DNA from 3 places in the Arthrobacter sp. NPDC089319 genome. Region 3 is predicted to be linked to each of the others. Evidence: predicted binding sites of a transcription regulator. Region 3 holds the regulator's gene; each other region holds the start of a gene.
The links. The regulator LexA, encoded in region 3, represses DNA repair genes until DNA is damaged. The targets are predictions, from matches to a motif close to TCGAACANNTGTTCGA.
Positions count from the first base shown of each region.

Region 1: a site for LexA is predicted at 6,000-6,015, ahead of uvrA (excinuclease ABC subunit UvrA). Genes of this name have one in related genera too.
Region 2: a site for LexA is predicted at 4,095-4,110, ahead of AB0N75_RS02140 (DUF222 domain-containing protein). Genes of this name have one in related genera too.

Region 1 is NZ_JBFBGZ010000007.1:247,084-257,139, reverse strand. Features, by position in the region: gene uvrC (excinuclease ABC subunit UvrC) at 1-1,562, opposite strand, end outside; gene AB0N75_RS12600 (lysophospholipid acyltransferase family protein) at 1,611-2,276, opposite strand; gene AB0N75_RS12595 (HAD hydrolase-like protein) at 2,273-2,989, opposite strand; gene uvrA (excinuclease ABC subunit UvrA) at 3,064-5,910, opposite strand; gene AB0N75_RS12585 (GntR family transcriptional regulator) at 6,213-6,596, opposite strand; gene AB0N75_RS12580 (MBL fold metallo-hydrolase) at 6,703-7,347, shown strand; gene AB0N75_RS12575 (DNA topoisomerase IB) at 7,428-8,438, opposite strand; gene AB0N75_RS12570 (hypothetical protein) at 8,402-8,845, opposite strand; gene AB0N75_RS12565 (hypothetical protein) at 9,026-9,277, opposite strand; gene AB0N75_RS12560 (hypothetical protein) at 9,565-9,774, opposite strand; gene AB0N75_RS12555 (CsbD family protein) at 9,922-10,056, opposite strand, start outside.
Region 2 is NZ_JBFBGZ010000001.1:429,113-439,168, forward strand. Features, by position in the region: gene AB0N75_RS02120 (C40 family peptidase) at 1-502, shown strand, start outside; gene AB0N75_RS02125 (flagellar hook-length control protein FliK) at 499-2,112, shown strand; gene AB0N75_RS02130 (flagellar hook capping FlgD N-terminal domain-containing protein) at 2,126-2,641, shown strand; gene AB0N75_RS02135 (flagellar hook protein FlgE) at 2,732-3,910, shown strand; gene AB0N75_RS02140 (DUF222 domain-containing protein) at 4,124-5,848, shown strand; gene AB0N75_RS02145 (flagellar FlbD family protein) at 6,091-6,408, shown strand; gene AB0N75_RS02150 (MotA/TolQ/ExbB proton channel family protein) at 6,409-7,230, shown strand; gene AB0N75_RS02155 (flagellar motor protein MotB) at 7,227-8,321, shown strand; gene AB0N75_RS02160 (flagellar motor switch protein FliM) at 8,515-9,363, shown strand; gene fliN (flagellar motor switch protein FliN) at 9,360-10,056, shown strand, end outside.
Region 3 is NZ_JBFBGZ010000015.1:37,416-47,471, forward strand. Features, by position in the region: gene hisB (imidazoleglycerol-phosphate dehydratase HisB) at 1-478, opposite strand, end outside; gene AB0N75_RS17135 (histidinol-phosphate transaminase) at 535-1,644, opposite strand; gene AB0N75_RS17140 (LysM peptidoglycan-binding domain-containing protein) at 1,717-2,070, opposite strand; gene lexA (transcriptional repressor LexA) at 2,351-3,121, shown strand; gene AB0N75_RS17150 (ATP-dependent DNA helicase) at 3,189-5,228, opposite strand; gene hflX (GTPase HflX) at 5,221-6,762, opposite strand; gene AB0N75_RS17160 (methyltransferase) at 7,187-7,798, shown strand; gene dapF (diaminopimelate epimerase) at 7,809-8,741, opposite strand; gene miaA (tRNA (adenosine(37)-N6)-dimethylallyltransferase MiaA) at 8,738-9,670, opposite strand; gene miaB (tRNA (N6-isopentenyl adenosine(37)-C2)-methylthiotransferase MiaB) at 9,676-10,056, opposite strand, start outside.

The DNA of each region.
Region 1 (10,056 bases), on a different contig from region 3:
TCCTGCGGCACTGTCTCTTTCGCCACGGTCTCCTGCGGCACAACTTCTTCCGGCACGACGGCGGTGTCCCCGCCGTCCGCGGGGGGCTGCGGCTGTGCTGCGGCTGCTTCGGCGGCAGCGCCCGCTACCGCCTCGGCGGCCTCAGGCGCGGCCAGGCGTCCCTGGTCAACCAGGTAGTTCCGGAATCGCCGGCTGATGACGTCATACATGGCGGAGGTGTCGTCGCGGGCGGCGTCGCCGGTGATCGCAAAGCGGCGGTAATCGGATTTCTTCGCCAGCCCGTCTTCCACCACCACCATGGAGGCCACCACGTTGGTGCCTTGGACATGGGAGATGTCGTAGCACTCGATCCGGAGCAGCGCGACCGGAAGGTCCAACGCCTCCTGCAGCTGCTGCAGGCCGGCCGAACGCGTGGTGATGTCGCCGGCCCGCCGGCTCTTGTGGAGTGCCAGGGCCTGTTCGGCGTTCTCCCGCACGGTGGAGATCAACGCGGCCTTGTCTCCGCGTTTGGGCACGTGGATCTGCACCTTGCTGCCGCGCAGCGTGCTCAGCCAAGCCTGCAGTTCGGCGGCATTCTCCGGCTCCTGCGGCAGCATCACCTGGCGCGGGATCCTGTCCGGCCCGTCGGCGTCGCCGTACACCTGCTGGAGCAGGTGCTCGGCCAAGTCGGCGGTGCTTTGGTCCTCGACCTTTTCCACCACCCAGCCCCGCTGGCCGCGGATCCGGCCGCCGCGCACGTGGAACACCTGGACAGCCGCCTCCAGCTCGTCCTGCGCCAGCGCGAACACATCGGCGTCGGTGTCTTCGCTGAGCACCACGGCATTGCGTTCGAAGACCCGCCGCAGCGCGGCGATGTCGTCGCGGTGCCGCGCCGCCGACTCGTAGTCGAGTTCAGCCACCGCCGCCGCCATCTTCTTCTCCAGCGCCCGGATGAACCGGTCGGCTTCCCCGCCCATGAACGCACAGAACTCGGCCGCCAGCGCCTTGTGGTCCTCCGGCGAGATCCGGCCGACGCAGGGCGCCGAGCACTTGTCGATGTAGCCCAGCAGGCAGGGCCGGCCGGTGCGCTGGGCGCGGTTGAACACGCCGGTGCTGCAGCTGCGGACCGGGAATACCCGCAGCAGCGTGTCCACGGTCTCGCGGATCGCCTTGGCCGGATAGTACGGGCCGAAGTACTTCACGCCCTTGCGCCGTTCCCCGCGCATCACCTGGACACGCGGGAACTTCTCCCCCATGGTCACGGCCAGGTAGGGGTAGGACTTGTCGTCCCGGAACATGATGTTGAAGCGCGGCGTGAATTCCTTGATCCAGGTGTACTCGAGCTGGATGGCCTCCAGCTCGCTGCCCACGATCGTCCACTCCACCGACGCTGCCGTATGCACCATCGCATACGTTTTGGGCAGCAGGTTCTTGGGACTGGCGAAGTAGTTGTTGAGCCTGGACCGCAGGTTCTTCGCCTTGCCCACGTAGATAACACGGCCGTGCTCGTCCCGGAAGCGGTAGACGCCGGGATTGGTGGGGATCTCCCCCGTCCGCGGACGGTAGGACGCCGGATCAGCCATTGTCGGTCACTCCCTTCGTCATCTCAGTCCTGATCCGCCGTCCGAAGGTCACTCCGACGGCGTCTTGTTGTAGCTGTGTGAGCGGTCCTGGCCCGTCAGGTCGGCGATCGCGTCCATGATCTGGTCCGTCGCCGAACGACGTGCCGGCAGCGAATGCTGCGGCCCGGTCCGCTCGAAGTACAGCGGTTTGCCGATCCGGACGGTGAAGTGTTTCGGCCGGACCATCATCTTTCCGGCGGGCTGAAGCTGTTCGGTGCCGATCAGCCCTACCGGCAGCACCGGTGCCCCGGTGGTCAGGGCCAGCCAGCCCACACCGGTTCGCCCGCGGTACAGCTTGCCGTCACGGGACCGTGTTCCTTCAGGATAGATCCCAAAGGCCTCGTTGCGCCCCAGTACGTCCACCGCGCTCTGCAGCGCCGCCACGCTTGCCGCCTGCTCGCCGCGTTCCACCGGAATCGAGCCCACACTGCTGAAGAACCAGCGCATGGCTGCCCCCTTGGGCCCCCGCGCGGTGAAGTACTCGGCCTTGGCAAAGAACGCGACCTTCCGCGGCATCATGGCCTGGATGATGATGCTGTCCAGAAAGGACAAGTGGTTCGGGGCGACAATCACCGGGCCGGCGTCCGGAAAATTGTCGATGCCCTCTATGGTCGGCCGGCAACTGCCCCGCAAGGCGGCCCGGAACGAGGCGCGGGTCACTTCGAAGGTCTTCATGCGGCCGGTCCCGGTCCCCCGGCCGAGGCGGTCTCCGGTTGCGCAACCGCCAGCCGTTTGATGACGGCCTCGAGTTCCGGCATGGAATGCACGACGACGGACGCACCGGCGGCTTCCAGCTCGCCGTCGGCGGCGAATCCCCAACTGACGCCGATGCCCGGAACGCCCAGATGGCTCGCGGCAGCCATGTCGTAGAGGCGGTCGCCGACCATCAGCACCGGACCGAAGTCGTCCGCGGCCGCCAGAGCCGCCTGCAGGATCGGCACTTTGCCCAGTCCCGGATCGTCCGGTGCCGGATCGTCGCCCTCCGCTCCGTGGATGCCCTCGAAGAACGTGTCCAGGCCCTTCAGGCGGAGGAGTTCGCGGGCCAGGCCGGTCGGTTTCTGCGTGGCAACAGCCAACGTCAGGCCGGCCGCCAGCAGCCGCCCCAGCAATTCGGCCATGCCTGGGTACACGCGGCTTTCTGCCATGCCGTGCGCCCGGTAGCCGGCGCGGTACAGGGCGATGACTTCGCCGAGCCTGTCCTCCGGCACGCCCGCGGCGCGCAGTGAATCACCCAGCGGCGGCCCCACCAGCGTGCCCAGCCTGTCCTGCGGCGGAACCGGGAGTCCGGCAGCCTCAAGGGCACCGGCAATTCCGTTGGTGATAGCTCCCGCGGGGTCAACAAGGGTTCCGTCAAGGTCGAACAAGACCAGCGCAGGCAATTGAGTCACCCGGGCATTTTCCCACAGGTCCGCGGATCGGCCGGAATCCATTCCCGCGGCGGAATATGTCATTCCGTCGCGGCTCACGGGCGACCGAGCGCCTCCGCCAGGAACCTGCCGGTGTGGCTCCCCTCGACTGCGGCAACCTGCTCGGGTGTGCCGCTGGCAATGATCTGGCCGCCGCCGGAGCCGCCTTCGGGGCCCATGTCCACTACCCAGTCGGCGCTCTTGATCACGTCCAGGTTGTGTTCGATGGTGATCACGGTGTTGCCCTTTTCCACCAGGCCCTGCAATACCTGCAGCAGCTTGCGGATGTCCTCAAAATGCAGGCCGGTAGTCGGCTCATCCAGCACGTAGACGCTGCGACCGTTCGAGCGGCGCTGCAGTTCGCTGGCGAGCTTGACGCGCTGCGCCTCGCCGCCGGACAGCGTGGTGGCGGGCTGGCCCAACCGGACGTAGCCCAACCCGACGTCCACCAAGGTCCGAAGGTGGCGGGCAATCGGGGTGAACGCGGCAAAGAAGTCCGCTGCCTCCTCGATCGGCATGTCCAGCACCTCGGCAATGGTCTTGCCCTTGTAGTGGACTTCCAGGGTCTCCCGGTTGTAGCGCGCGCCGTGGCAGACCTCGCACGGCACGTAGACGTCCGGAAGGAAGTTCATTTCGATCTTCAGCGTGCCGTCGCCCGAGCAAGCTTCGCAGCGGCCGCCCTTCACGTTGAAGGAGAACCTGCCGGGCAGGTAGCCGCGAAGCTTGGCCTCGTTGGTCTCGGCGAACAATTTGCGGATGTTGTCGAAGACACCCGTGTAGGTGGCCGGATTGGACCGCGGGGTGCGTCCGATCGGACTCTGGTCCACGTGGATCACCTTGTCCAGCTGGTCCAGCCCCTCCACCCTGGTGTGCCGGCCGGCCACGTGCTTGGCCCCGTTGAGCTTGTTGGCCAGCACCTTGTAGAGGATGTCGTTGACCAAGGTCGACTTGCCGGAGCCGCTGACGCCGGTGACCGCGGTGAAAACGCCCAGCGGGAACTGCGCGTCGATGCCGCGCAGATTGTTCTCGCGCGCCCCGACCACTTTCAGCTGGCGCTTCTTGTCCACCTTCCGGCGTTTGCCCGGAAGCTCTATCCGGCGGCGTCCGGACAAGTAGTCACCGGTGATGGAACGCGTGTTCTCCAGCAGTTCCTGCAGGGAGCCGGAATGGACCACTTCGCCGCCGTGTTCGCCGGCACCCGGACCGATGTCCACAATCCAGTCGGCCTCGGCGATGGTGTCCTCGTCGTGCTCGACCACGATCAGCGTGTTGCCCAGATCGCGCAAGCGGGTCAAGGTCTCGATCAGCCGCCGGTTGTCCCGCTGGTGCAAACCGATCGAGGGCTCGTCCAGCACGTAGAGGACACCAACCAGGCCGGAACCGATCTGGGTGGCCAGCCGGATGCGCTGGGCCTCGCCGCCGGACAACGTGCCTGCCGCCCGCTCCAGGTTCAGATACTCCAGGCCCACATCCAGCAGGAAGCGCAGCCGGGCCTGGATCTCGATGAGCACCTGGTGGCCGATCTGGGCTTCGCGGGCCGTCAGGTCCAGGCCGTCCAGGAAGGAGCTGGCCTCGCGCAGCGGCAGGGCGGAAACGTCCGCAATGGACTTGCCGTTGATCAGTACGGACAGCGAGGCGGGGTTCAACCGCGCGCCGTTGCACTCCGGGCACGGCACTTCCCGCATGTACTCCTTGTAGCGGTCCCGGGCCATTTCGGACTCGGTTTCCTCGTGCTTGCGGTGGATGTACTGGAAGGCGCCTTCGAAGCCGGTGGAGTATTTGCGCTCCCGTCCGAAGCGGTTGCGGTACTGAACCACCACTTTGAAATCCTTGCCGAGCAGCACGGCATCGCGGACCTTCTTCGGCAGGTTCTTCCACGGCTCGTCCATCGAGAAGCCGAGCTCGTGCGAGAGTCCTTCAAGCAGCCGGGTCCAGTACTCCTGGGTGGCCTTGCCGAGCGACCACGGGGCGATGGCGCCGTCGGCCAGGCTTCGGTCCGGATCCGGGACCACCAGATCCACATCCACCTCGAGCTTGCTGCCGATGCCGGTGCAGGCAGGGCAGGCGCCAAACGGATTGTTGAATGAGAAGGATCGCGGTTCGATCTCGTCGATCGCCAACGGGTGCTCGTTCGGGCAGGCCAAGTGTTCGGAGAAGGCACGGGTACGGCCCGGGTCCTCCTCGTCGAGGTCCACGAAGTCGGCCAGCACCCGGCCTTCCGCCAGCGCCAGCGCGGTCTCCACCGAGTCGGTCAGGCGCTGGTGGATACCGTCTTTGGCCACCAGCCGGTCCACCACCACCTCAATGGTGTGCTTGTACTGCTTGCCCAGCTTCGGCGGTTCGGACAGCTGCACCTGCTTGCCGTCCACTTTGGCGCGGGAAAATCCCTTGGCGCTCAGCTCCTTGAACAGGTCCACAAACTCGCCCTTGCGGCCACGCACCACGGGTGCCAGAACCTGGAAACGCGTTCCCTCTGGCAGCTCCTGCAGCTGATCCACGATCTGTTGCGGAGTCTGTTTCTCCACCGGCTCGCCGCACTGCGGACAGAAGGGACGGCCCACCCGGGCCCATAGTAGGCGCAGGTAGTCGTAGATCTCGGTGATGGTGCCGACGGTGGAGCGCGGATTCCGGCTGGTTGACTTCTGGTCGATCGACACCGCGGGCGAGAGGCCCTCGATGAAATCGACGTCGGGCTTGTCCACCTGGCCCAGGAACATCCGCGCATACGATGACAGCGATTCCACGTACCGGCGCTGGCCCTCGGCAAAAATCGTGTCGAAGGCCAGGGACGACTTCCCGGAGCCGGACAGCCCGGTAAAGACGATCATGGAGTCGCGGGGAAGATCCACGCTGACGTTCTGGAGGTTATGCTCGCGGGCGCCTTTGACGACCAAGCGTGACATATCCGCGGGGTGGGAAACGGGGGTGGCGGACTCCGAATCGGTCGCCGGGACGGACGTTTCACTCGCTTTTAGCACGATATCTACTCTAATCGAAAATTCGTTCGAACTTGTATTACATCGGTCACGGCCGGCGGCTACTGCGGACAACCACTGTCCGCATTTGCCGCCCCGCGCCCTCGCTCAGCACGACGGCGACGCCTGGCAACATTCTTAAGCCGGCTTCGGTCGGGCGCGGGTCCGCTAGGCGTTGCTGCGGCACTTGATGCAGCGGCTACTCAATGCAGTGGCTACTTGATGGGGCGCTATTTGATGCCGTGGCGCTCCATCGCTGCCTTGGCAGCGGCGAGGGCTTCCTTGGCGCCGATTCCCTGACCGTGGACCGCCAGCGCGAAGGCTTCGGCGGCGTCGCCCAGTTGCTGCCGGGCCTTGCCCGCTCCGGCGCTGACCACCGTACCGGCCCGGCCGTGCGTCTCCACCCGGCCGGCGGTTTCCAGTTCCCGGTACGCGCGGGCCACCGTATTCGGCACCACGCCCAAGTGATCGGCCAGCCGCCGGACGGGCGGCAGCTTGGTGCCCACCGGCAACTCCCCGGCGTCGGCCGCTTCAATGATCCGCAGCCGCAGTTGTTCGAACAGCGGCACGGCGCTGTCGCGGTTCATCCGCCAGTCAAACCCACTCGCTTCCATCGCCCGCGCCCGCTCCTCGTCGTGTCCGCAGCAACCGGCCTGTCCACTGCTACAACCAGAATGACATCCGGAGCCGTCCGGGTCGACTGTCGGTAGGCTGGAACGCATGTTGCTTCATGAAGATCCTGCAGTCACTATCCGCGGCATTTCGGTTTCCGAAATGGACAACAACGTTTATCTGCTGACAGCCAAGAAATCCGGCGCCCAGGTACTGATTGATGCCGCCGACGACTTTCCGGCCATTGAACAGCTCCTGCGCGACGGGGCCGCGGATGCGGCCGGCCCCGCCAAGGTCGAATTGGTCATCACCACGCACAGCCACTGGGACCATGTCCGCGCCTTGGCGGATACGGTAGCCGCCACCGGGGCCAAGTCGGCCGCCGGCGCGGAGGATATTCCTGCGATCGAGGTGCCGACCGATGTTTCGCTCGAGCATCAGGACGTGGGCCGGTTCGATGGATTCTCGCTGGAGGCCATCAAGCTGCGGGGCCACACCCCAGGCTCGGTGGCACTGCTCTACCGTGCCCCGGACGGGCCCGCGCATGTATTCACCGGCGACTCGCTGTTTCCCGGCGGAGTGGGCAATACGGAGAAGGATCCGGAGCGCTTTGCTTCCCTCTTCAACGACGTCCGCGACCGGTTGTTCGGCTACCTGCCTGACGACACCGTGATCCATCCCGGACACGGGAAGGGAACTACGCTTGGCGCTGAACGGCCGCATCTGGACGAGTGGAAGTCCCGCGGCTGGTAGGCAAGGGTCAACAACCCCGACAGGCGTGGACGTTGGGGGGAATCCCGCCTGCCGGGGCTCTCTCATTCTAGCGCCGCGGACTATTTCTGTTCCTCGTTGCCAAGGAAAGCCGGCAGGCTGCGCTCGGCCGCGGAATAGGTGACGGCATCTGGAACCTGCCCGTCCATGAAACGGTCGACCAGCCGCGGATCCACGTATGATGAGCGGGCAACGGCGGGCGTGTTGCCGAGCCGCTCTGCCACGGCTCTGATGGCGGCAGCAACTGCCTTGCGTCGGGCCGTGATGCCGGGCTTGCCGTCGTAGCGGGCCAGTTCAACCGCGGCGGCAACGGTCCCTTGCCAGGTCCGAAAATCCTTGGCGCTAAAACCCTGCCCGCAGAGCCCATGGATGAAATCATTCAGCTCGGAGGCGGCCAGTCCGGACCAGCTCCCGTCGTCGTTGCGGTAGCCGATGGCCGGATCCCCCGCCTTCCTCCCTCTGCCCAGGGCCAGCCAGCCGGCGAGGTCCGGATCCTTCACTTCCACGTCCCACTGCAGCCCGCTCTTGCCCGGAAAATCGAGCCGGATGGTGTCCTGATGCACCTGGACGTGGCTGACCAGCAAGGTGGTCACCCCGTAGGACCCGTTTTCCTCGGCATAGACGTCTGAGCCGATTCGCAGCGACGCGCTGTCCAGCAAGCGGAACGCGGCGGCGCAGGCCACCTCCCGGGTCATGTCCCCCGACCGGAGCAGCAGCGTCACCCTCCGCCGTGCGGCCGTCAGGGTACGGCCGAAGGCCAGCGCGCGGTCGAACTTCTCTCGGTCCCTGAGTTCGCGCCATCGGGGATGGTAAATGTATTGCCGCCGCCCGGCGTCGTCCATGCCCGCCGCCTGGATATGGCCGTTTTCCGCCGGGCAGATCCACACGTCGGACCATGCCGGCGGAACCGCCAACGCCTTGACCCTGCGGAGCTCGTCGCCGGAAAGCTTCGAACCATCGGGGTGGCGGTAGGAGAATCCGGTCCCATGCCGCCGGCGGGATATACCGGGAGCCCGGATATTGCTCCGCCGTAGCCTCAGACGGGCACCTCCATCTTGAAGCCGCAGCGGCAACGCAGAATTTCTACGTTCACGCGCACCGTCGGAAGCGGGCCCGTCTCCGGCGAGCCGGCGTCAACGGGATCCTGGATGGCTTGATCGACTCGTTCCACCGGCTGCATCGGCTCTCCGCAGTGCATGTAGCCATCGGCACCGAAATCGATCCCCACCGTCCCTGTTTCCGAGGCGGGCACCTTGTAGGTCTGGTGGCCGTAATAGCTCTCGCAGTGGCTGCACCAGTAGCTAACGTCCCACCGCGGCAGCGCAGGAGCGCCCGGCCCCGGCTGAAGCAGCGTGACAGCGTCGAAAACCAGATACTCGTCGCTGTTGCAGGCGGAGCACCACGGATCCGGCAAACCTCCTCCGGCTCCACCGAAATCGTACTCGCCGGCATGGGCACGTGAACTGTCGTTGGCGATCATGGTCGTCTGCCCTTTCGCATCAACATCACTATTGGTAAGGCTACTGTCTATAACTATACCGAAGCCCGGGCGCGCGGCGCGGGAAGTGGCATGCATCAAGGAAATGGCAGGCGCGGCGGCGAAGGGGGCGGCGCCGCGGTGCAGTCCCTGGCGGACGTGGCGGGGGCCCTCAGAGCGGGCCTAGGAGTCCCCGCCGTACAGCGAGTCAGGCGGCTGGCTTTCGGTTTCGCCGTAGAGGCAGCGGATTCGACGCTTGCTGGCCTTGAGTGCGTCCCTGCTGTCCCGCCGGTCCAGCTCGACCCGCAGTTCTTCAAGGCGGAACTCGGTTTCCGGCTCCGCCGCCCCGAATTGGATACTCTCGCGCTCGAGTTGCCGCATGGCCCTGCCGTACAACGCCAGCAGTTCCGGGTCCCCGAGCAGAGCCAACTCCACCGGAAACTCGTCTGCGGGAGGCAAGTGGCGGTGCCGCATTAGGTTCCCCCCGAACCTAAACGTGCCACCCCTGACCGACCGGCAGTTGACCCGTCCATGCGCTCTGCCTCCAGGTAGCCCGGGAGCCGATTCGGCTCCACTGCAGTGAGCTTACAAGCGCTTCTGCCCTGCGGCAATGAATCACGGAACATCGCAGGGCTATCTTTTGGGTCGTCACGCCAGTGGAACGCAAAAGCGCGGCTTACTGCAGCCCTCCCTACCCGAAAACGTCCGACTGGAGCCGGGTTCTAATCGTCGTAACGTTCTTCCCTGATGGTCCCGAATGGGACATCCTCGGACGCCATGGCCTGGACTTCGTTCGGAAGGAATCGCACCAGCACGCCCCGCTCCCCGTCCGCAGCAGATTGCCTCAGCACCGGGAGGATGGCGTCAGCCTGGCTGTGCTCCAGCCCGGCCACGTAGCGGGCATACGCCTCGGGCAGTTGTTCGGTCGTCATTGCGGGTCCTGTCAATAGGAATGAGGAATGGGGTGCGACCCGGCATCAGGGTCTTTCATCGTCCACAGCCAACACGAGGTCTGCCTCTTGACGCCGGAAGCCTCCGCGGACCAGTAGTCCGCGGAGGCTTCCGAGTCGGCAAAACGCTTAGCGCCTGCCGCCACCCTCGGTGTCATCGGTGGCCCGGTCGGCGTCCTCGTTCAGATGGGCCTTGGCATCGGCCAGCTTGTCTTTGGCTTCGCCCTCGACCTGCTGGGCCTTGCCCTTCATCTCGCGCGACTT
Region 2 (10,056 bases), on a different contig from region 3:
CCCGGTAGCCTCGATGGCCGACGCCAAGCCCGGCGACCTCCTCTTCAGCTTCGACGGCGGCCACGTGTCCATCTACCTGGGCAACGGCAAGGCCATCGATGCCCCGCAGCCCGGCGACACCATCAAGGTCCGTGACGCGTGGGAGAACGACTCCAACATCACCACCATCCGCCGCATCCTGCCCGATGAGCCAACGGTCCAGGCCGCTGGCGGTGTTGACACCGCCGGAGCTGCTTCCGGCTCAACTGCACCGACCGCCGACCAGCAGCGCGCGCTGACCGAACTGATCGGCGCCGCGCAGCTCTCCACGTCCACCGGGCTGGGCTCGGTGCTGACGGGCCAGAACGGCACTGCCGGCGCGATCAGCGCCATGCTGTCCGGCCAGGCAGGCAACACCGGCCTGGCCTCCCTGCTCAATGGCCAGGGCTCCTCCGGTTCCGGACAGCTGACCGATTTGCTGGCCACCGCGCAGGCGGCCATGGCGACAGGACAGAGAGCATGAGCCTCCCCGTGAACTCCCTTCCCATCGCCCCCTCCGCTTCGCCGTCCCGCGCCAACGCGTCCGGTTCGCGCTCCTCCGGTCCCGGCTTTGACTCCGCCATGCAGGACGCGCTCCAGCATGGTTCGGCCTACAAGCCTTCCAAGCACGACGCCGCTGCCTCCACCGGGGGCCGCGCCCCGGCCGCCGGGGCCGCTGGACAGACCGGATCTGCGGCGGCCCAGACTGGCACTGGTGCGATGCAGCCTGGAGCCGGCGATCAGGCAACGACCGGGCCGTCCGCCGCCGCTGGCGACACTAAAGCCGTTGACGGAACCGCTGCTGCGATGCAGAACCTCGGCGTCCCTGCGGTGTGGCCGCTGGCTGGCGGTCAAACCCTGTTGGCTGGCGACGCCGCAACTGGTGCTCCCGCGATGGGTGAAGCTGCTGGAACGCCGACGGCGGCTGCCTCCGCCGGTGCGCTGGCCACCCAGTTGGCGGGCACAGCGGGCACGGCGGGTACCGGCGGCGCCGGCGACTGGGCCGACCCGCTTACCGCTCCGGCCGGCAGCGCAGGGACAGCCGCTGGTGCGGCGACCGCGGTCACTGCTGCTGCGCCGCAGGCGGCCGCCGGCACGGCGGTTGCTGCTGGCCAGTCTGCTGCCGGCCCCGTTGACGGGACTGGCCCGGCCGCACCGGGAACCGGAGCCCCGGTCGGCGCTGGCACAGCTCCGGATGCTCTCGGAGCCACCACCCTCACGGACGCAACCGGTTCTCCGGGTGCTGCAACTGCGTCCGCCGCGTCCGCCGCGGATGCCCCAGGAACCCTAGCCGCCACCGCGCCCGCAGCCGTCGATGGGGAAGCACCGCAGAACCAGTCGGCTGGTTCGCTCGCGCAGACCGCCCCCGCCCAGCCACCCACGCAGGCGAGCACAGCTGCACAGCTGCCCACCGGCGTCGTACTTCCCGGACAAATGCTCCCGGGCAGCGCGGCTCAGGGTGGAGCTGCTGCGACCGCAGGGGCAAGCGCAGCGGCCGTGGCAGCCACGGCTTCGGCCAACGGTGCCCGTGGTGAGGCGGAACAGCTGCCGGCCTACGGCCAGGTTCCGGTCGCAGCCCAGCCCGCTCCGGTGTCCCAACCCGCGGCGACGGCTCCGGCCTCGGCGCCCGCTCCAGTACCGCCGCACCAGCAGTTGCCCTTCACCGCGCAGGTGGCCCGGCCGCTGTTCACCTTGGCGCAGGCCAAGCCGGGTGAGCACGTGATGACCATCAGCGTCACGCCGGACAATCTGGGACCGGTCACGGTTCGCGCCCATGTGACGGGGGAGGGTGTGCGGGTGGAGCTGTTCGCGCCGAACGACGCGGGCCGCGACGCCCTGCGTGCCATCATGGCCGACCTGAAGCGCGATCTCGCGTCGACCGGCATGAACGCGAATCTGGATCTGTCCAACCAGAACCGGCCGAACGATGACCGACCCGGCACGCAGTTCGGCCCCGACGGCCGGCCCGCCGGCGGTTCGCAAGGCCAGCACGGGCTCTCGGAAACATCCGCCGGCGCCGCCGCTGACACCACCGATCCATCAGCCCTGAGACGTCCCTACGGGATTTCGACCAGCCTCGACGTGCTGGCCTGAGACAAGGAGAACCATGCCCACCGACTCAGTCACGCCCGTCGCGGCCACCGGGATGTATACCGCGCCCCCGACGCGCGCGCCGAAGCAGACCATGGACGGCGAGATGTTCATGCACCTGCTGGTCACCCAGCTGCAGAACCAGGACCCCAGCTCGCCGATGGACACCAACCAGATGATCTCGCAGAGCACCCAGCTGGCCATGATGGAGAGCATCGCGACCATGACCACCACCAGCGAGGAAAACTTCTCGCTGCAGATGCGCGGCGTTGCCGCGGCGCTGGTCGGCCAGCAGGTGAGCTACTACGGCCAGGACGGCTCCCTGATCACCGGCACGGCCAGCTCGGTGTCCTACGCCGGGCCGGTCCCGCAGGTGATCGTGGACGGCAAGGAGATCCCGCTGGATCTGGTTGCCGGCATCAACGCCGCAACGCCGGGGGACCCCGGCGCTGGTCAAGGCGCTGACGACGCCGGTGCCTCCTCGGTTGGCTCCGGCACCGAGGGCTCGGGGACCAGTGGGGGCGCCGCCTGACTTGTTGTGTCCTAACCCAGCTTTTGCAAGCAACAGATTTTTCCAGTCACTGAATCACTCGTCCGTTCCACGATCCGAAAGGCGCTGATCATGCTCCGCTCGCTCTACTCCGGAATCTCCGGTCTCCGCTCGCACCAGACCATGCTGGATGTCACCGGCAACAACATCGCCAACGTCAACACCACCGGCTTCAAGGCCTCCTCGGTCCAGTTCCAGGACACCCTGTCCCAGATGACCCAGGGCGCAGGCGGCCCGCAGGCCCAGGCCGGCGGCACCAACCCGGCCCAGGTGGGCCTCGGCGTGCAGGTTGCCGGCATCTCCACCAACTTCACCCAGGGCTCCTCGCAGGCCACCGGCAAAGCCACCGACATGATGATCTCCGGCGACGGCTTCTTCGTCACCAGCAAGGGCGGTGAACAGTTCTACACCCGCGCCGGCGCATTTGAACTGGACTCGAACGGCAATCTCGTTTCTCCGGATGGCGCGATCCTGCAGGGCTGGATGGCTGACGCCGCTGGAAATATCCCAGTAGGTGGGCCGATCAACACCATCCAACTCTCCCCGGCCACCGTCTCCGCGGCATCAGCAACAACTACAGCCAAGGTCAGCGGCAACTTGCCGTCGGAGGCTGCAGACCCAGACGCGCCGCTGGTCCGCGACATAGAGATTTTTGGTGCGGACGGCACCAAGAGCACGCTTCAGCTGACGTTCGATAAGACGGCAAACCCTGGAGAATGGGTAGTGACAGGCGGAGGCGGTACTGCCACTGTCACGTTCGACGCAAATGGTGCACTCGCTGCAGCGTCCGATACGTCGATTGTCTCAGGCGGCATCACCGTCGATCTTGCGACATTGACCGGTTACGCCGGTATGTCCACCGTGAAGCTTGACAGCCAGAACGGCTACGCGGCTGGCGCGCTCGAGTCCTTTACGATGGCATCTGACGGCACCCTGATGGGGTCCTTTAGCAATGGCCGACAGGCCGCTGTGGGACGCATAGCGCTGGCCAACTTCACTAATCCGGGCGGTCTGGAGAAGGCTGGTTCGTCGTCGTACCGCGTCACGGCCAACTCCGGCCAGGTTGAGTTGGGCACTGCCGGCACAGGCGGCCTCGGCACGCTGGCCGGCGGCTCGCTGGAAATGTCCAACGTGGACCTGTCCCAGGAGTTCACCAACCTGATCGTTGCGCAGCGTGGCTTCCAGGCCAACGCCCGTATCATCACCACCTCCGACGAAGTGCTGCAGGAACTGACAAACCTGAAGCGCTAATATTTCGGAGCCCATAAGCCACCACCGAAGTGCAACTGCCCGACCGTTCGCGGGCAGCTGCAGCGGCCGTCTGCACCGTTCGCAGGCGGCCGCTTTTTCGTTGCCAGCGCGTTGTATTCTTCCGACCGCCGGTTGCCGTTTAGGCACCCACTATCCCTACACATTGGGCTGTTTCGATGGTGATTCGAAGGTGTGTACGAATAAAATTATGGTATGGCACTCGCACCGTTGGACCGGACCGGGGAGATGGAGGAATCTCTCGCCGGGGTACGCGCCGTGCTGCAGGATGTCGCCGCGTGCTTCACTGCCGGGTCCGGTTCGCTGAGCACCCGGGAGTTGGCAGGCACGGTGGCGGCGGTCGAGGACGTTTCGAAGGTCGTGGAGTTCTTGCAGGCCGCCGGCGCTTATGCGGTGGAGCGGGCGGACATCGCCGCGAACGGGGAAACCGCAGCCGGGACCGGTGCCCTTGCGGATGCGCCTGATGCCTCCGGTGCTGCGGGGTGGGCCAATCCGGCCGGGGCTACCGCCGCCAACGGTAACGAGGTCAGCCAAGCCAACGGAGTCGGCAGCGCCGAAGTGAAGAAGCAGAGCCGGCGGAAGACCGAGTTCCGGAACAACGCCGAATATCTGCGCTCCCGGCTGGGGATCGGCATCGTCGAAGCGCGGCGACGGCTGCGGGTCGGAGCCGTGGTGACCGCGCCGGTGCGGTTCGACGGTGAACCCGGCGCCCCGGCGCTGCCGATGCTGGCTGAGGCGATGACCGCCGGCGAGATCAGCGCCAACGCCGCGGCCCTGGTCACCGATTCGATCGCCCGTGCCCGCCACGCCGCCGATCCCACGACGCTGGAAGCGATGGAGTCATCGCTGGTCCGACAGGCTGCCGAGAGCGACGCCGACACGCTGGCGATTGTCGCGAAGACCTGGGAAACAGCTGTCGATCAGGACGGCGCCGCGCCCTCAGACGAGGAACTGCGGTCCCGGCAGGGCATGTTCTACCGCGGACGCCGGCGCGGCTTGCACCAGTTCGTCATCAACACCACCGACGACCAGTACGAAGCCCTCGCCACGGTGATGAACAGCGCCGCGAACCCACGCATCCAATCCGACGCCATCGAAACCGCCGCCAACAGCTCGCGCGACAGCGGAACCACGGAGACCGGGACCGGCGTTGCGGCGGTAGCTGGAAGCGAAAACGCCAACTACACCGGGATAGGCTCCGCCTCGTCCACTCCGCTGCGAGCGGAAGGTGGCGACCTTGTGGAAGCAGAGTCACCTGGCGGCGCGGCGGATCCGGCGGTCGTTGCGGGAATGGACGACTTCACCAGGGCGCAAAAGCTGCTGGCCGGCTTGGTCGGTGCTTGCCGGATCGCGCTGAACACCGGCCAGCTCCCGGACTCGGGCGGGCACCGCACGCAGGTGATGGTCACGGCCGGCTATGAACAGCTGGCTGGGTTGCTCTCGGGCGGCGGCAGCGCGGTGTTCAACGGGCCGGTGTCGGCGAAAACGGTGCGCCGGATGGCCTGCGATGCCGAAATCATCCCCGCCATTCTCGGCTCAAAGGGGGAGGTCCTGGATCTGGGCCGCTCGCAGCGGTTCTTCAACCGCGCGATCCGCCGTGCACTCCTGATCCGGGACAAAGGGTGTGCCTTTCCGGGATGCACCATGCCCGCGGTCTGGACCGAAGCACACCACATCGTGCCCTGGTGGGCCGGCGGCCGCACCGACGTTAACAACGGAGTCTGCCTCTGCGGCCTCCACCACGACCTGATCGAGCAAGGCAACTGGGAAATCAACGTTGCAGACGGGATCCCGTGGTTCACCCCTCCCGACTACATCGACCCCGACCGCAGACCGCTACGAAACACGTACTGGCAAACCCACATCCCGCCCCAACCACTCCACACCCCACTCAGAGAAGTTGGTCCCTGCGGTACCTGATGCCTTTGGTGCGATGCGGGCGCCGCGCAAAAGGGGAGGGGCGGTCCCTGCCATCGCTGCTTGAGCAACACTTGTTATCGGGTAATCAAGGTGTCGAGCAACGGCAGGAACGGGGTGTTCTGGCCCGCCAGCGCAGAGTGACACATCTGACAACCAGCCCGCTTAGCTAACCGTCGGGCGCGCGCGGTCGAAGGTAGTAGGTAGCGGCTCACCGGAGCCCTCGAGAAACCTGGGATGGGCTGATGATCGTAGTAACGCGGCTGAATGACAGCCAGTTTGCGGTCAACCCTGACCTGATTGAGCGCATCCACGCCAACCCGGACACCACGCTGGTGATGGTGGACGGTGCAAAGTACATCGTCACCGAGACGATGAGCCAGGTCATCGAGATGATCGCCAGTTACCGCGCCTACGTGCTGCATCTGGCCCGCGATTTGCCGCCTTCAGTCCACCAGCACAGCCACCCCCAACTCGGCCTTGTGCCCCCTACGGCACCCGCCTCCGGCGACGACTCCGGGGACTCCGATAACACTGTGCCGCTGCGCCCTAGGAATACGTAAATGGATCCCGCAACACTTATTGGCCTCCTGCTGGCCTTCGGCTCGCTCTACGCCATGATCACCCTCGAGGGTGCACACGTTGAGGCGCTCCTCATCCCTGCCCCCATGATCTTGGTCTTCGGTGCCACGATTGCCGTGGGTCTGGCCAGCACCACGCTCAAGGACGGCCTCCAAGCGCTTAAGACGCTGCCGCGGGCCTTTACCGGCAAGGTGGCGAAGCCGCAGGTAGTCATTGACCGGGTGGTCGAATTGGCCGAGAAGGCTCGCAGCGAGGGCCTGCTGGCACTTGATGCAGAGGCTACCGAGGAGAAGGATCCGTTCATGCAGCGGGCGCTGCAGAACATTGCCGACGGCACCGACGGCGAGGAACTGCGGATCCTCCTCGAAGACGAAATCAGTACGAAAGCACGTGCCGATCGCCAGTCGTCTAAGTTCTACATGAGCATGGGCGGTTACGCGCCGACCATCGGCATCATCGGCACAGTCGTGTCGCTGACCCACGTTCTGGAAAACCTCTCTACCCCGGACACGCTCGGACCGATGATTGCGACGGCGTTCGTGGCAACGCTGTGGGGCTTGCTCTCAGCCAACTTCATCTGGCTGCCGATCGGCGGCAAGCTGAAGCGCCTCTCCGACCTGGAAACCGAGCGTCTGACCCTGCTGATGGAAGGCATGCTGGCCGTGCAGGCCGGTAGCCAGCCTCGACTGCTGGGGGAACGGCTGCGGGCCATGGTTCCTGCACATGAGATGGGCACCGGCAAGCCGGCCAAGGAAGGCAAGTCCGGCAAGTCCGACGACAAGCCCGAGGCCAGAGCGGCATGAAGTCCCGACGGCCGCGCCGTCCGCTAGGCGAGGAAGAGGACGAGCACCCGGACGAGCGCTGGATGGCCTCGTATATGGACATGGTCACCGTGCTGATGTGCATGTTCATCGTGCTTTTCGCCATGTCCACGGTGGATGCGGCCAAGTTCCAGCAACTGGCCAATTCCCTGGCCACCGGCTTTGGAGTGGTCCGTACCCAGACCGTTGATACGGCTGAGGGTGTAGTGGTGCCACCGGAACTCATCGACGAAGACGGCCAGGGGTTCACCGCCGGTGACGCCGATGAGGACACCGAAGGCGAGCAGAAGACCGATCTGGACCTGGCCATCCAGGAAGTCAACGACCTGCGGAGCATCCAGGAGAAGATCACCAAGGGATTGCAGGAAGAAGGACTGGAAAAGGCTGTCCGCTTCCAACTGGATGAGCGCGGCCTGACCGTCCGCCTGATCGGCAGCGAGACGTTCTTCGAGCCGGACTCACCGGTACTCACGCGGCAGACCATCAAGATCCTCAATGTGGTGGGCCCGGTACTGAAGCCTGTCGGCTACGAACTGAAGGTTGAAGGACACACGGCGCAGGTGCGCCATCTTGATCCCGGGGCCCTGGACTGGGAACTTTCCTCCGAGCGGGCAGTGAATGTGCTGCGGCATCTGGTGGAGGACAGCGGGGTGAAATCGAATCGGATCTCGGCCGTGGGGTTCGGCGAGTCTAGGCCGTTGAAGGCCAGCGGGAGCGATGAGGATCTGGCGATGAACCGCCGCGTCGACATTGTGGTGCTCTCCGGGCAGCCCGAAGCCATCCGGAACCTGATGCCCGAAGTGATCAAGGACCCTGCCGGTGCCGCCAAGGAGGCTGCCGCCGATCGGGCGGAAGCTGTCCAGAAGGCTGCCGAAGCCGACGCGGCAGAAAAAGCCGCGGCCGAGGCGGCGAAGGCTGAAGGCTCCGAAGGCCATTCGGCCGAGCGGGTGTCCGGCGAGCCCGGCGGAGGCTCCGGTGGGGGCACAGTCGTCACCGGCGACAACGGCTCCGTCGGTCCGGCACCGAGCGCCACCTACGCACCGGCGCCGGGCGGGAAAGCCGGCGACCACTGAGGGGCTGCGCTGCTGGCCGCAATAGGCGCGCAGCCAGCATCCGGCGCCTGGGGCGGGGACCATCAGTCAACCCCAATGCACCACATCTCGCGGACTCCTAACGTCCGCGATTTAGCTGCCGATAGTGCCTGCTGTGACGGTCCAGGAACATGCGCAATCTAGCGCGCCCGAAAAGCCGGCCAGAGCCGTCGAAGTGTACGACTTCCGGAGGCCAACCACTCTGGCGCGCGAGCATTCGCGCGTGCTGGAATTGGCCTTCGAAACGTTCGCCCGCCAGTGGGGCACCCAGCTGACCGCAAAGGTCCGGGTGATCTGCACGGTGACCTCTGAGCAGGTCCAGATGCAGACCTACGATGAGTACGCGGCCTCGCTGCCGGCCAGTACCGCCATGGTGCTCTGCGCCCTGGATGACATCACCGGCAAGGCGGTGCTCCAGTTCCCCACCAAGGCCGCGATGACCTGGGTGGACCACATGCTGGGCGGAAACGGCACCCACAACTACCCGGACCGCAAGTTCACCCAGATTGAACAGGCACTGGTCAGCCGGCTGATGGAAGATGCGCTGGAGGACCTGCGCTACTCGCTCGGCTCGCTGCTGACCACGCCGATCAGCCTGGACCAGATCCACTACAACTCGCAGTTCGCCCAGGCCGCTGCCACGAATGACCTGATGATCGTGGCCACGTTTGAGATCCGCGTGGGCGATCTGTCCGCACCGGCCACCGTGGCTATCCCGGCCGAGGTCCTGCTGACCCAATTGCGCGATTCGTTCGCCTTGAGCAGCCCGGCCAACGCCCGCAAACTGCTGGAGACCCAACTGGTGCAGATCCCGGTGGATGTGTCGCTGCAGTTCGCTCCCATGCGCGTCCGTCCGGGCCAGGTTTTGGACCTGTCCGTGGGCGATCTGCTGCCGCTGCCGCATCCGCAGCACCGCCCGCTGGATGTTGCCATCAACGGCGAATGTCTGGCCCATGCCGCGGTCGGCGCCAACGGCAACCGCCTGGCCGGAGTCATTGTTACAACCGAGGAGAACGCCCGATGACACAGACCCAGACCCTGCAGGCTGCTGCCGCCGACGCGCTCCTCGGACTGCTGCCCACCAATACTCCGCTCTACGCGGTGCGCCAGGACGAGGGCGGGCCGCTGCCCGGACAGGTAGCCTCCGCCGTGGTCGGTTCCTTCGTGGGCGGCACCTCGGCCGATGTGGCGCTGGTCGTGGCCGACCAGGCCGCGCTAGCCGCCGCTGCCGGTACCGATTCCCCGCTGGTTTCCGCCGCGGACTTGCTGCGTCCGGCGCTGGAAGCTGCCACGTCGGTGCTCGGCGCCGGCGTGCTGGGGGAGGCGCACGTGGCCAACGCCGCAACGTTGTTCTCCGATCCGGAAGCAGCCGTCTTCAAGCTGACCGGCGGCGACGGCGAGGCCGGCGGCTGGTTCGCCATCCGGCTGCGCGAGAATGCTGCCGGGAGCGGTGTGGACGAGTCTGTGCTGGCCAAGCTGGGCCGCATCAACAACGTGGAGATGGCGCTGACCGTGGAGATCGGCCGCACGCGGATGTCCGTGCGCGATGTGCTGAACCTCGAACCGGGCGGTGTGATTGAACTGGACCGCTCGGCTGGCGCCCCCGCGGACGTGCTGCTCAACGGCCGCCTGATCGCGCACGGCGAGGTTGTCGTCGTCGACCAGGACTACGCCGTGCGCATCACCAAGATCCTCGATGTGCCCGAAGGACTCCTCT
Region 3 (10,056 bases):
GGCAGATCTGGGCGTGCAGCGTGATGGCTTCGAAAACGTGGCGCGTCAGCGACCCGGTGAAGTGCCCGCCGATCAGGTGGTATTCCTGGCCGGCCGGTTCTCCTGAGTGCACCAGATAGGGACGGCCGGAGACGTCGACGACGGCGTGGGCCAGCGCCTCATCCAGCGGCACCGTTGCCTCGCCGAACCTGCGGATCCCGGCCTTGTTACCCAGGGCCTGCTTCAAGCACTCGCCGATCGTGATGGCGACATCTTCCACCGTGTGGTGGGCGTCAATATGCGTGTCGCCGGTGGCCTTCACGGTCAGATCGACCAGCGAATGCTTCGACAGTGCGGTGAGCATGTGGTCGTAGAACGGCACGGTGGTGCTGATCTCGGATCGGCCGGTGCCGTCGAGATCCAGTTCAACCAGCACGGACGACTCGCTGGTGATGCGTTCGAGGCGTGCGGTACGTCCGGTGGTGGTATCCACGGTCATGGGGGTCCTTTGACGAAAATGGTTGACCGGCCAGGCCGGTGCGCTCTTACTACAGTTTAGGAGACTCGGCTCGACATCAGGGCCTTGATGCCATCGAGGAAGGCTGTGGTCTCGGCCTCAGTGCCCGCCGTCACCCGCAGGTGTCCGGGAATCCCGACGTCGCGGATCAGCACACCGGCTTCCAGAAGCCCCTGCCACACCGCGTGCGGGTCGTCCAGGCCGCCGAAGAACACGAAGTTGGAGTCCGACGGTGCCGGCTTCAAACCGAGTTCGGTCAGTCCGTCGACAATGCGGTCCCGTTGGGTCTTGATGTCCTCAACATTGGCGAGCAGCGCGTCCGCATTTTCCAGTGCGGCCAGCGCCGTCGCCTGGGTGATCGCGGACAGGTGGTAGGGCAGGCGGACCAAGCGCAGGGCGTCGGCAACCTGCGGTGCGGCGGCAAGGTACCCCACACGGGCACCGGCAAGGGCGAAAGCCTTGCTCATGGTGCGGGAGACGATCAACCGCTCCCGGCCGGGCAGCAGCGTCAGCGCGCTCGGCGTGCCGGCGTGGGCGAATTCGGCGTAGGCCTCATCCACGATCACTATGGCGTTGGATGCCTCCCCCGCTTCGTAGGCGGCTTCGACGACGTCAAGGCCCAGCGCGGTGCCCGTCGGGTTGTTCGGGGAACACAGGACGACGACGTTGGCTGCGGATTCTGCGACGGCAGCGGCAACCGCTTCCGCGGAGATCGTGAAGTCCGCTCCACGCGGCACCGCAACATACTCTGTGTCCGTCCCGCTGGCCAGCAACGGGTACATGGAATACGTGGGAGGGAAGCTCAACAAGGTCCGGCCCGGCCCGCCGAAGGCCTGAAGGATTTGCTGCAGCACTTCATTCGAACCGTTGGCCGCCCAGATGTTCTCTGCCGTGAGGCCGTGTCCCAGATAGCGGGACAGCGCCGTCCGAAGCTCGGTAAACTCGCGGTCCGGATACCGGTTCAAACCGGCAGCCGCGGCGCTGACGGCCGAGACGATAGCTTGATGCACCGTCTCCGGCAAGCCGTGGGTGTTTTCGTTGACGTTCAGCAGGATGGGCACGTCCAATTGGGGGGCACCATATGGCTCCAGGCCCCGGAGATTACCCCGCAACGGCAGACGGTTCAGGCGTTCTAGCTGCTCACTCACCGATCCAGCTTAAGCTTCGGCCCGCCCGGGGCAGGAATCGGGCGGGCCGAAGCGGCTCATATTACGGTTGCCTCAATGCGCTGACGGCACGAGCAACTGCTGGCCGGAATGGACGATGTCCCCGTCCAGGCCGTTCAATTGCGCGATCTCGAAGATGACATCATGCGGGTTGCGGTCGGGTGCGGACAGCACTGCCACATCCCAGAGCGTCTGGCCGCTGCCGACCGTGACGGTAACAGCCGGCCCCGGCCCCAGCCCTCCGGCAGCGGCCATTGCCGGTGCGGTGAAGAAGCCGACCAGGGTGAGCGCGACGGCCGCGGCAAGCATGAGCGGCAGGCCAATCAGCAGCAAACGGCCCCGGCGGGTAAGCCGGAGGGGGGCGTTGGCGCGGAAGTCTGCGGACTGCGGTGCGAGCTGGGCGGACATGGTGCCACCTTTCCGATTTTCGATCTATTTCGACTGGTTTCGATCATCGAACCACTGCGTTCGAACGTATCTTCGAACACGTCGTCTACAGTTTTAGCACTGGTGATCGACTGTTGTCGAGACTCAGTCGAACAAATGTTTGAAATTCCTCACCGCCTCGCCTAGCGTTGATGGCATGAGCGGCTGTGAATTGCAGTGCATCAGCCGCCACTGACAAAACAGTCGAGACAGCAATCCGAGTGCCGGTTCCGCATCAGCCAGACCCGGCACCTGGACCATCATGGGAAGACCGGGGCCGGATATGTCCGAAGAGACCACCACCACTGCCGGAGCGCGGCGACGAGGCCGCCCTGTCAAGGTCGGACGCAGCCTGACGCCGCGGCAAAAGAAGATCCTGGAAACCATCCAGCGCTCCGTTATTGCCCACGGGTACCCGCCGTCGATGCGCGAGATCGGCGACCTCGTCGGCTTGGCAAGCCTGTCCAGCGTCACCCATCAACTGGCCCAACTGGAGAAGATGGGCTACATCCGGCGGGACCCGAAGCGTCCCCGGGCCATGGAGATCCTCACTCCGCTGACGCTTGAACAGGGCGGCGTGGAAATCGTGGGCGTGGACGAGCCGCAGCAGCTGCGCAGCTCCAGTGGCGTCGCGGTGTCCGAACTCACCACGTCATCCGATACGGCCATGGTGCCGCTGGTGGGACGGATCGCCGCCGGCGGACCGATCCTGGCGGACCAGGCGGTCGAGGACGTCATGCCGCTGCCCCGGCAGCTGGTGGGGCACGGCGAGTTGTTCATGCTGAAGGTTTCCGGCGATTCGATGATCGATGCTGCCATTTGCGACGGCGACTGGGTGGTGGTTCGGCAGCAGCACACCGCAGAGAACGGCGACATTGTTGCGGCGCTGCTCGACGAAGAGGCAACGGTGAAAACCTTCCGGCAGCGCGACGGGCACACCTGGTTGCTGCCGCAGAACACGCGCTATGAACCGATTCTGGGCGACCACGCAACCATCATGGGCAAGGTTGTCTCCGTGATGCGGGCGCTCTGACCGCTCCTTCAGCCGATGCAGCCTGCCCATGCGGCGGCGGACCCGGATGGTTCAGGCCGCCGCCGGTTCAGGCGGCCGCGGCCGCCAGCCGCTCCAGGACCTGGCGGGCGATGGCGCCATCCTTCGTGCTCCAAAACGGCGGCAGGGCGCTGCGGAGGAAATTTCCGTAGCGGGCGGTGGCCAGACGGGAATCCAACACGGCCACAACCCCCTTGTCATTGGATGCGCGAATCAAGCGGCCAGCGCCCTGGGCCAGCCGCACTGCTGCGTGGGTGGCCGAGACCGTCATGAAACCATTGCCGCCGGCCTGGGCTACCGACCGGGTCCGGGCAGTGGTCAGCGGGTCGTCCGGCCGCGGGAACGGAATTCGGTCGATGACCACCAACCGGCATGCCTCGCCCGGAACATCGACTCCCTGCCACAGAGTCATCGTGCCGAACAGGCAGGTGTCCGGTTCATCGGCGAATTGGCGGACCAGCGCCCCCATTGATGATTCGCCCTGGCACAGGATGGTCAGGTCGGTGCGCTGACGCATTTCGGCGGCAGCTTCTTCTGCCGCGCGACGCGAGGAGAACAATCCGAGGGCCCCGCCGCGTGAGGCGCGCAGCAGCTCCTCGAGTTCGTCGAGCTGCTCGCTGCTGGTGCCACGGCCCGGCTTGGGCAGATGCGATGCCACATACAGCACACCCTGGCGCGGGTAATCGAAGGGACTGCCCACGTCAGCGCTTGAGTACGCTGGGGCGCCGGCCCCCAACAATCCGAGCGAACCGGCAACGGCGTCGAAAGTGCCCCCCACCGACAGCGTGGCGGAGGTCAGCACCACCGTATGTTCGTCGAAGAGCCCTTCACGCAGCCTGGAGGCAACAGACAACGGGGCGATGTTGAGCGTAGCCGGCTGGTCGTCGTTGGCAATATAGTCGCCGGTCTCGCCGAAGGTGCTGGGACGGGTCGCCCAAATGACCTCGCGGGAATCTGCCGCCGAAAGCAGCCGTTCGGCCATCTCCAGCACCGCGGAAAGACGGGATCGGGCCATCTGCCTCCCGCCGTCTGCCGCCGCGGACCCCTCGGGCTTGGAATCGGATAGCGCTGCGCGAGCCGCCTCCCGCAGCTGCACGAGGACCAACTCCTGCTCCTCGCGCAGGCCGGAGGCCAACAAGCCGCTCGGCAACGGCTCCAGTACGTCCTCCAGGGCGCCGGCAGCCGAGTTCAGCGGCTCCACGCTGATCCCGGTGTGCTTGCGCGCGGTCGAAGCCGCAGTGCGGACCATGGCAGCCGACAGCTGCCCCGCCACGGCGCTGGTGACGCGGTCCTGCAATTCGTGGGCTTCGTCAATCACCACCACGTCGTAGTCCGGAAGCACGGCCACGCCCTCAAAGGCGTTGATGGCGAGCATGGCGTGGTTGGTGATCACGATGTCCGCCTCGGCAGCATGTCCGCGCGCCAGTTCGCTGAAGCACTCGGCGGCGAGGGGACATTTTTGCGCGCCGAGGCATTCCATCGATCCCACGGAGACCTGTCGCCACGCGCGATCGCTGACCCCGGGCACCAGTTCATCGCGATCGCCGGTCTCGGTCTCCTGCGCCCATTCGCGCAGCCGCACGACCTCCTTGCCCAATGCCCCCGCGGCCCCGCTGGACGCCCCTCCGCCGGCGGGAGCCGGATGCGGGACGGCGTCCTCGCCGAGGCTAAACAGCGCAGCAGGCGCGTCTTCGTCCGGAAAGCCGCCTGCCAGCTTATGCAGGCAGACGTAGTTGTTCCGCCCCTTGAGCAGCGCCACGTCCAACGGCCGGGGAAGCTCATCGGCGACGGCTTCCATCAGCCGCGGCAGGTCCCTTTTGACGATCTGCGACTGCAGGGCCAGCGTCGCGGTGGAGACGATGGCGGGCTTCTCACCCTCCAAGGCCTGCACCATGAGCGGGATCAGATACGCCAACGACTTGCCCGTGCCGGTGCCCGCCTGCACCAGCAGGTGCTGCCGGCGGTCGAAGGCCTCGGCTACTTTGGCAGCCATCTCGTGCTGGCCGGCGCGGTGTTGGCCGCCCATGCCCTGGACCGCGACATCGAGCAGCCGCAACGCCTCGCCGGCCGGTACCCGGGTTTCAGTCATGTCGAAGGAATCGTTCCAGCTCCGCTGCCAAGCCCTCGCGAACCAGGACATCGAGCCGTGTGCCGTCTTCCCCGTGCTCCATGGCGAGGATCTCCGCGTCCTCGCTGTGCAAGCGGCTGATGACTTCGCCGCGGTCGTAGGGCACCAACAGCCGCAGCTTCACGCTCGGACGCGGGATGGTTTCGCCGATCAGTCGAAGCAGCGCGTCGATGCCCTGGCCGGTGCGTGCCGAGACCACTACGTGGTTCGGTTCGCGCTGCCGCAGCCGTTCGACCACGAAGGGATCGGCGGCATCTGCCTTGTTCAACACCACGATTTCAGGAATGTGCCGGGCATCCACCTCGGTGAGCACTTCACGCACCGCGGCGATCTGGCCCTCCGGGTCGGGGTGCGAGACGTCCACCACGTGCAGGATCACATCGGCGTCGGCAACTTCCTCCAACGTGGAGCGGAAGGCTTCCACCAATTGTGTCGGCAGCGAGCGGACGAAACCGACGGTGTCGGCGAGCGTGTAGCCAATGCCGTCGGGTGTTTCCGCGCGGCGCACGGTGGGGTCCAAGGTGGCAAAAAGCGCGTTCTCGACCAGGACACCTGCATCGGTCAGGCGGTTGAGCAGCGACGATTTTCCGGCGTTGGTGTAACCGGCGATGGCCACCGAGGGCACGGCATTGCGGCGGCGGTTGGCACGCTTGGTGTCCCGTGCCGGCTTCATGGCTGCGATTTCGCGGCGCAGCTTCGCCATCCGGGTCCGGATACGGCGGCGGTCCAGTTCGATCTTCGTCTCACCTGGTCCGCGCGAACCGATGCCGCCGCCGGCGGCTCCGACGCGCCCGCCGGCCTGACGGGACATCGACTCGCCCCAGCCACGCAGGCGCGGCAGCAGGTACTCCAGCTGGGCCAACTCGACCTGGGCCTTGCCCTCGCGGCTCTTGGCGTGCTGCGCGAAGATGTCCAGGATCAGCGCCGTGCGATCAATGACTTTGACCTTCACGATGTCTTCCAGTCCGCGGCGCTGCGAGGGCGAGAGTTCGCCGTCGACAATGACCGTGTCAGCGCCGGTGGACATCACGATGTCCCGCAGTTCCTGGGCCTTTCCGGACCCAAGGAAGGTGCCCGGGTCCGGCTTCATCCGGCGCTGCACGATGCCGTCCAGCACCTCGGAGCCGGCGGTCTCCGCCAACGCCGCCAGTTCCCGCAGGGAATTGTCTGCGTCGTCGGCCGTGCCTTCGGTCCACAGACCGGCCAGCACCACGCGCTCCAGGCGTAGTTGCCGGTACTCGACCTCGGTGACGTCCTCCAGTTCGGTGGAGAGGCCCGCTACGCGGCGGAGGGCACGGCGTTCGGCCAAGTCCTGCTGGTCACCGTCGAATTCGGAATGCTCGGAGTCAAGTTTGGACAGGGCCTGCGCTCGGCCGCCGACTCCCGGCTTGCTTCCTGCCGCAGTGTCGCGGGCCAGGATACGGTCAATGACTGCCTGGATCTCATCCGGCGTCATTTCCGGTTCCGGCGACGGCTGGGGGCTGTTGGTGGTCATGCTCTCCTTCGAAATGTCCGTGGTCTTATCGTAGTCCTCCGGGGTGCGTCCAGCGGAGCCCGAAGATGCGGTTTGTGGATGATCGGCCAAAAGTCCTCCTGGCATGGGCCCCGTCGGTGCGGGGCGGGAAATGCGTGGCAGCTGGCGCCTTCTGGTGCGGCCGGCATAACCGGCACCGGGGAACTGAAACAACCGAACGGGCGGCTGCGGCGGTGGAACGCTCCTGAGTTTCGCGGAACGGCGATTGCCCGGCGGCCGGGGAGAATGAATTCTCGACCAACGGCACGCGCTGTGCCGCATGGAACGGGACAGCATGGTGGCGGCGCAATCATTACTTCTTCATGCGGTCAACGCTATCAGAGCCAACGCAGCTTAGGCGCGCCTTGATACCGATTCCGCTGAACGCGCACTAATCTGGCCGATTATGGGAACAGAGCACTACTTCAGCCCGCAACCAGGCAAACCCGAGGTTCGCCGCACCCTGGAGGTCGAACTGGACGGCCGCCCACGGCAGTTGCAGACGGCCGGCGGCATCTTCAGTCCGGACGGCGTCGACAAGGGCACAGCGGTGCTACTGGCCGAGGTTCCTCCGCCGGCGCCGGCAGGCAACCTGCTGGACATCGGCTGCGGGTGGGGTCCGATCGCCCTGACCATGGGCTTGAAATCCCCGGGGGCCACGGTGTGGGCCGTCGACGTCAACGAGCGCAGCATCGCCTTGACCAACGACAACGCCGCGTCGTTGGGCCTGGACAATGTCCGTGCCTGCCTACCGGAAGACGTCGACCCGTCGCTGCGGTTCGAAACCATCTGGTCCAACCCGCCGATCCGAATCGGCAAGAGTGAACTCCACGAACTGCTGTTGCTGTGGCTGCCCAGGCTCGCGCCCGGCGGCTCCGCCTGGCTGGTGGTCCAGAAGAACCTGGGCTCGGACTCGCTGCAGCGCTGGCTTTCCGGCGAACTGCCGCCGGACTACTCCATCAGCCGGGAGAGCACGGCCAAGGCCTTCCGCGTGCTCTGCGTCCGGCGGGCCGGCTGAACCGCTTCCCTCAGGCCACGGTTCCGCGGGACACCAACACGGCGGGTCCGCTGAGCTCCACATGTTCACGCCCGTCCGGCGCCGGGAGAAACCGCACGCGGACGGTTCCACCGGGGACTCCGACCTGCCAGTCGTCGGGAGCACCGTTCCCGGCCCAGTAGCGGATGGCAGCGGCGGCGGCGCAGGCACCGGTCCCGCAGGACTGGGTCTCCCCCACCCCGCGCTCGTGCACACGCATGCTGATATGCCCTGCTCCGTCGGCGACGAGGGGTTCGGCCGGTACCACAAATTCCACGTTGGTTCCGTTTGCGGGAACGGGATCCACCGCGGGTGCCGCAAACAATTCGGTGGCGGCCAATTCTGCAAGTCCGGCGAGGGCGACGACGGTATGCGGGTTGCCCATGCTCACGGACAGCGCCGGCCGCGGCACCTCCAGGCCGCCGGCGCTGACGGTGGAGTCCATGGCCCGGGCCGCAGCCTCGGCGGGGAAGATGAATTCCCATGGCCCCATGTCCACGGCGTAGCCGTTGGCGGACCGGCGGATGATCTTGATCCCCGCCCTCGTCCCTATCGTCAAAGACTCCCCGGCCGCCAGCCCGACCAGCCCCTCGGCCAGCAGAAAGTGCACGAAGACGCGGACGCCGTTGCCGCACATCTCGGATACCGAGCCGTCGGCATTTCGGTAGTCCATGAACCACTCGGCCTCCGGCGCTGCTGCCAGCAGCTCACGGCCCTCGGGCAGGTGCTCCGAACGGACGGCGCGGATCAGCCCATCGGCGCCGATGCCCAGGTGGCGGTGGCACAGCGCGGCGACGGCTTGGGGTTCGATGTCCTTGAGTCCGTCCGGATCGGCAATCAGCACGAAGTCGTTGCCGGTTCCGTGCCCTTTGGCGTAGGACAGCCCGGACAAGACTGACAAATGGTCAGGAAGGGGGGTGTTCACGCTTCAAGCTTAGCGAGGTGGCCGGCGGCCTTGTCCGCCAGCAGCGGATCCCGCCAGTCGAGCCAGTGGATCCGTGGATCAGCCCGAAACCAGGTCAGCTGGCGCCTCGCGAATTTGCGGGTGGCGGCGACGGTGTCCTCGACGGCGGCGTTTTGGCTCCATTCGCCGTCGAGCACCCTCAGAAACTGGGCGTACCCGAGCGCGCGCGAGGCGGTCCGCCCCTGGCGCAGGCCCCGCCGGTCCAGCGCGGCGACTTCGTCCAGCAAGCCGCGCTCCACCATCGCATGAACGCGACAGGCCAGCCGGTGCTTGAGCTGTTCGCGGTTCACTTGGAGGCCGATCTGCACGGTGGGGCGGACGTAATGCCGCTCCGGCATGTAGGAGCTGAAGGGGCGCCCGGTCAGCTGCCACACTTCCAGCGCGCGGACGATGCGGCGAGCATCGGCCAGCCTGCCAGCGGAGGCCGGATCAACGTCCCGGAGCCGTTCCTGCATGGCTTCCAGGCCTTGGCTGGCCAGCTCTTCCTCGAGGGCGCGGCGCACGGCCGGATCGGTGCCAGGAAACTCGATCGCGTCGAGGGCCGCCCGGACGTACAGTCCGGACCCGCCGGCAAGGATGGCCCGGCGGCCCCGGCTGTGAATGGCATCGATCGCGTCGCGGGCCTGCCGCTGGTACGCCGAGACGCTCGCTTCGTCCGTGATGTCGAGGATGTCCAGCAGGTGGTGGGGCACCCCTTGCCGTTCGGCCACCGTCATCTTGGCCGTGCCGATGTCCATTCCCCGGTAGAACTGCATGGAGTCGGCATTGATCACTTCTCCGTCCAGCCGTTGCGCCAGCTCGACGGCGAGATCCGATTTACCCGATCCGGTGGGGCCGACGACGGCGATGACCGCCGGGCTGTCCTGCTGGCTCAGTGGGTCGGCCGGCATCGGGCTCAGGCCGGCCGGACCGGCAGCGCGGGCATGCCCAGCGAGACCTGGGCCGGTTTGCTGCCCGGAGTCGCGGGTACCCCGCAAGAGTCTGCCTGGGAGCCATCCCAGGCGTCCCCGGCGCGCGAGCGGCGCAGTTGGTAGTCCGACGCGGAAGCCGGATCCGCGATCAGGTGGAAGGCTGCGGCTTCGGTGATCGTCACCGTCACCAAGTCGCCCGGGCGCGGCGCGGGCGCGCCGTCGGGGACGGAGAAATGCACCAGCCGCTGGTCCCTGGCCCGGCCGGAGAGCCGATGGGTCTCCCCCGCCTTGCGTCCCTGCTGCGCGGTCACCATGACCTCGACCCGGCTGCCCAGCTGTTTGGCATTTTCTTCCGCGGCAATCCG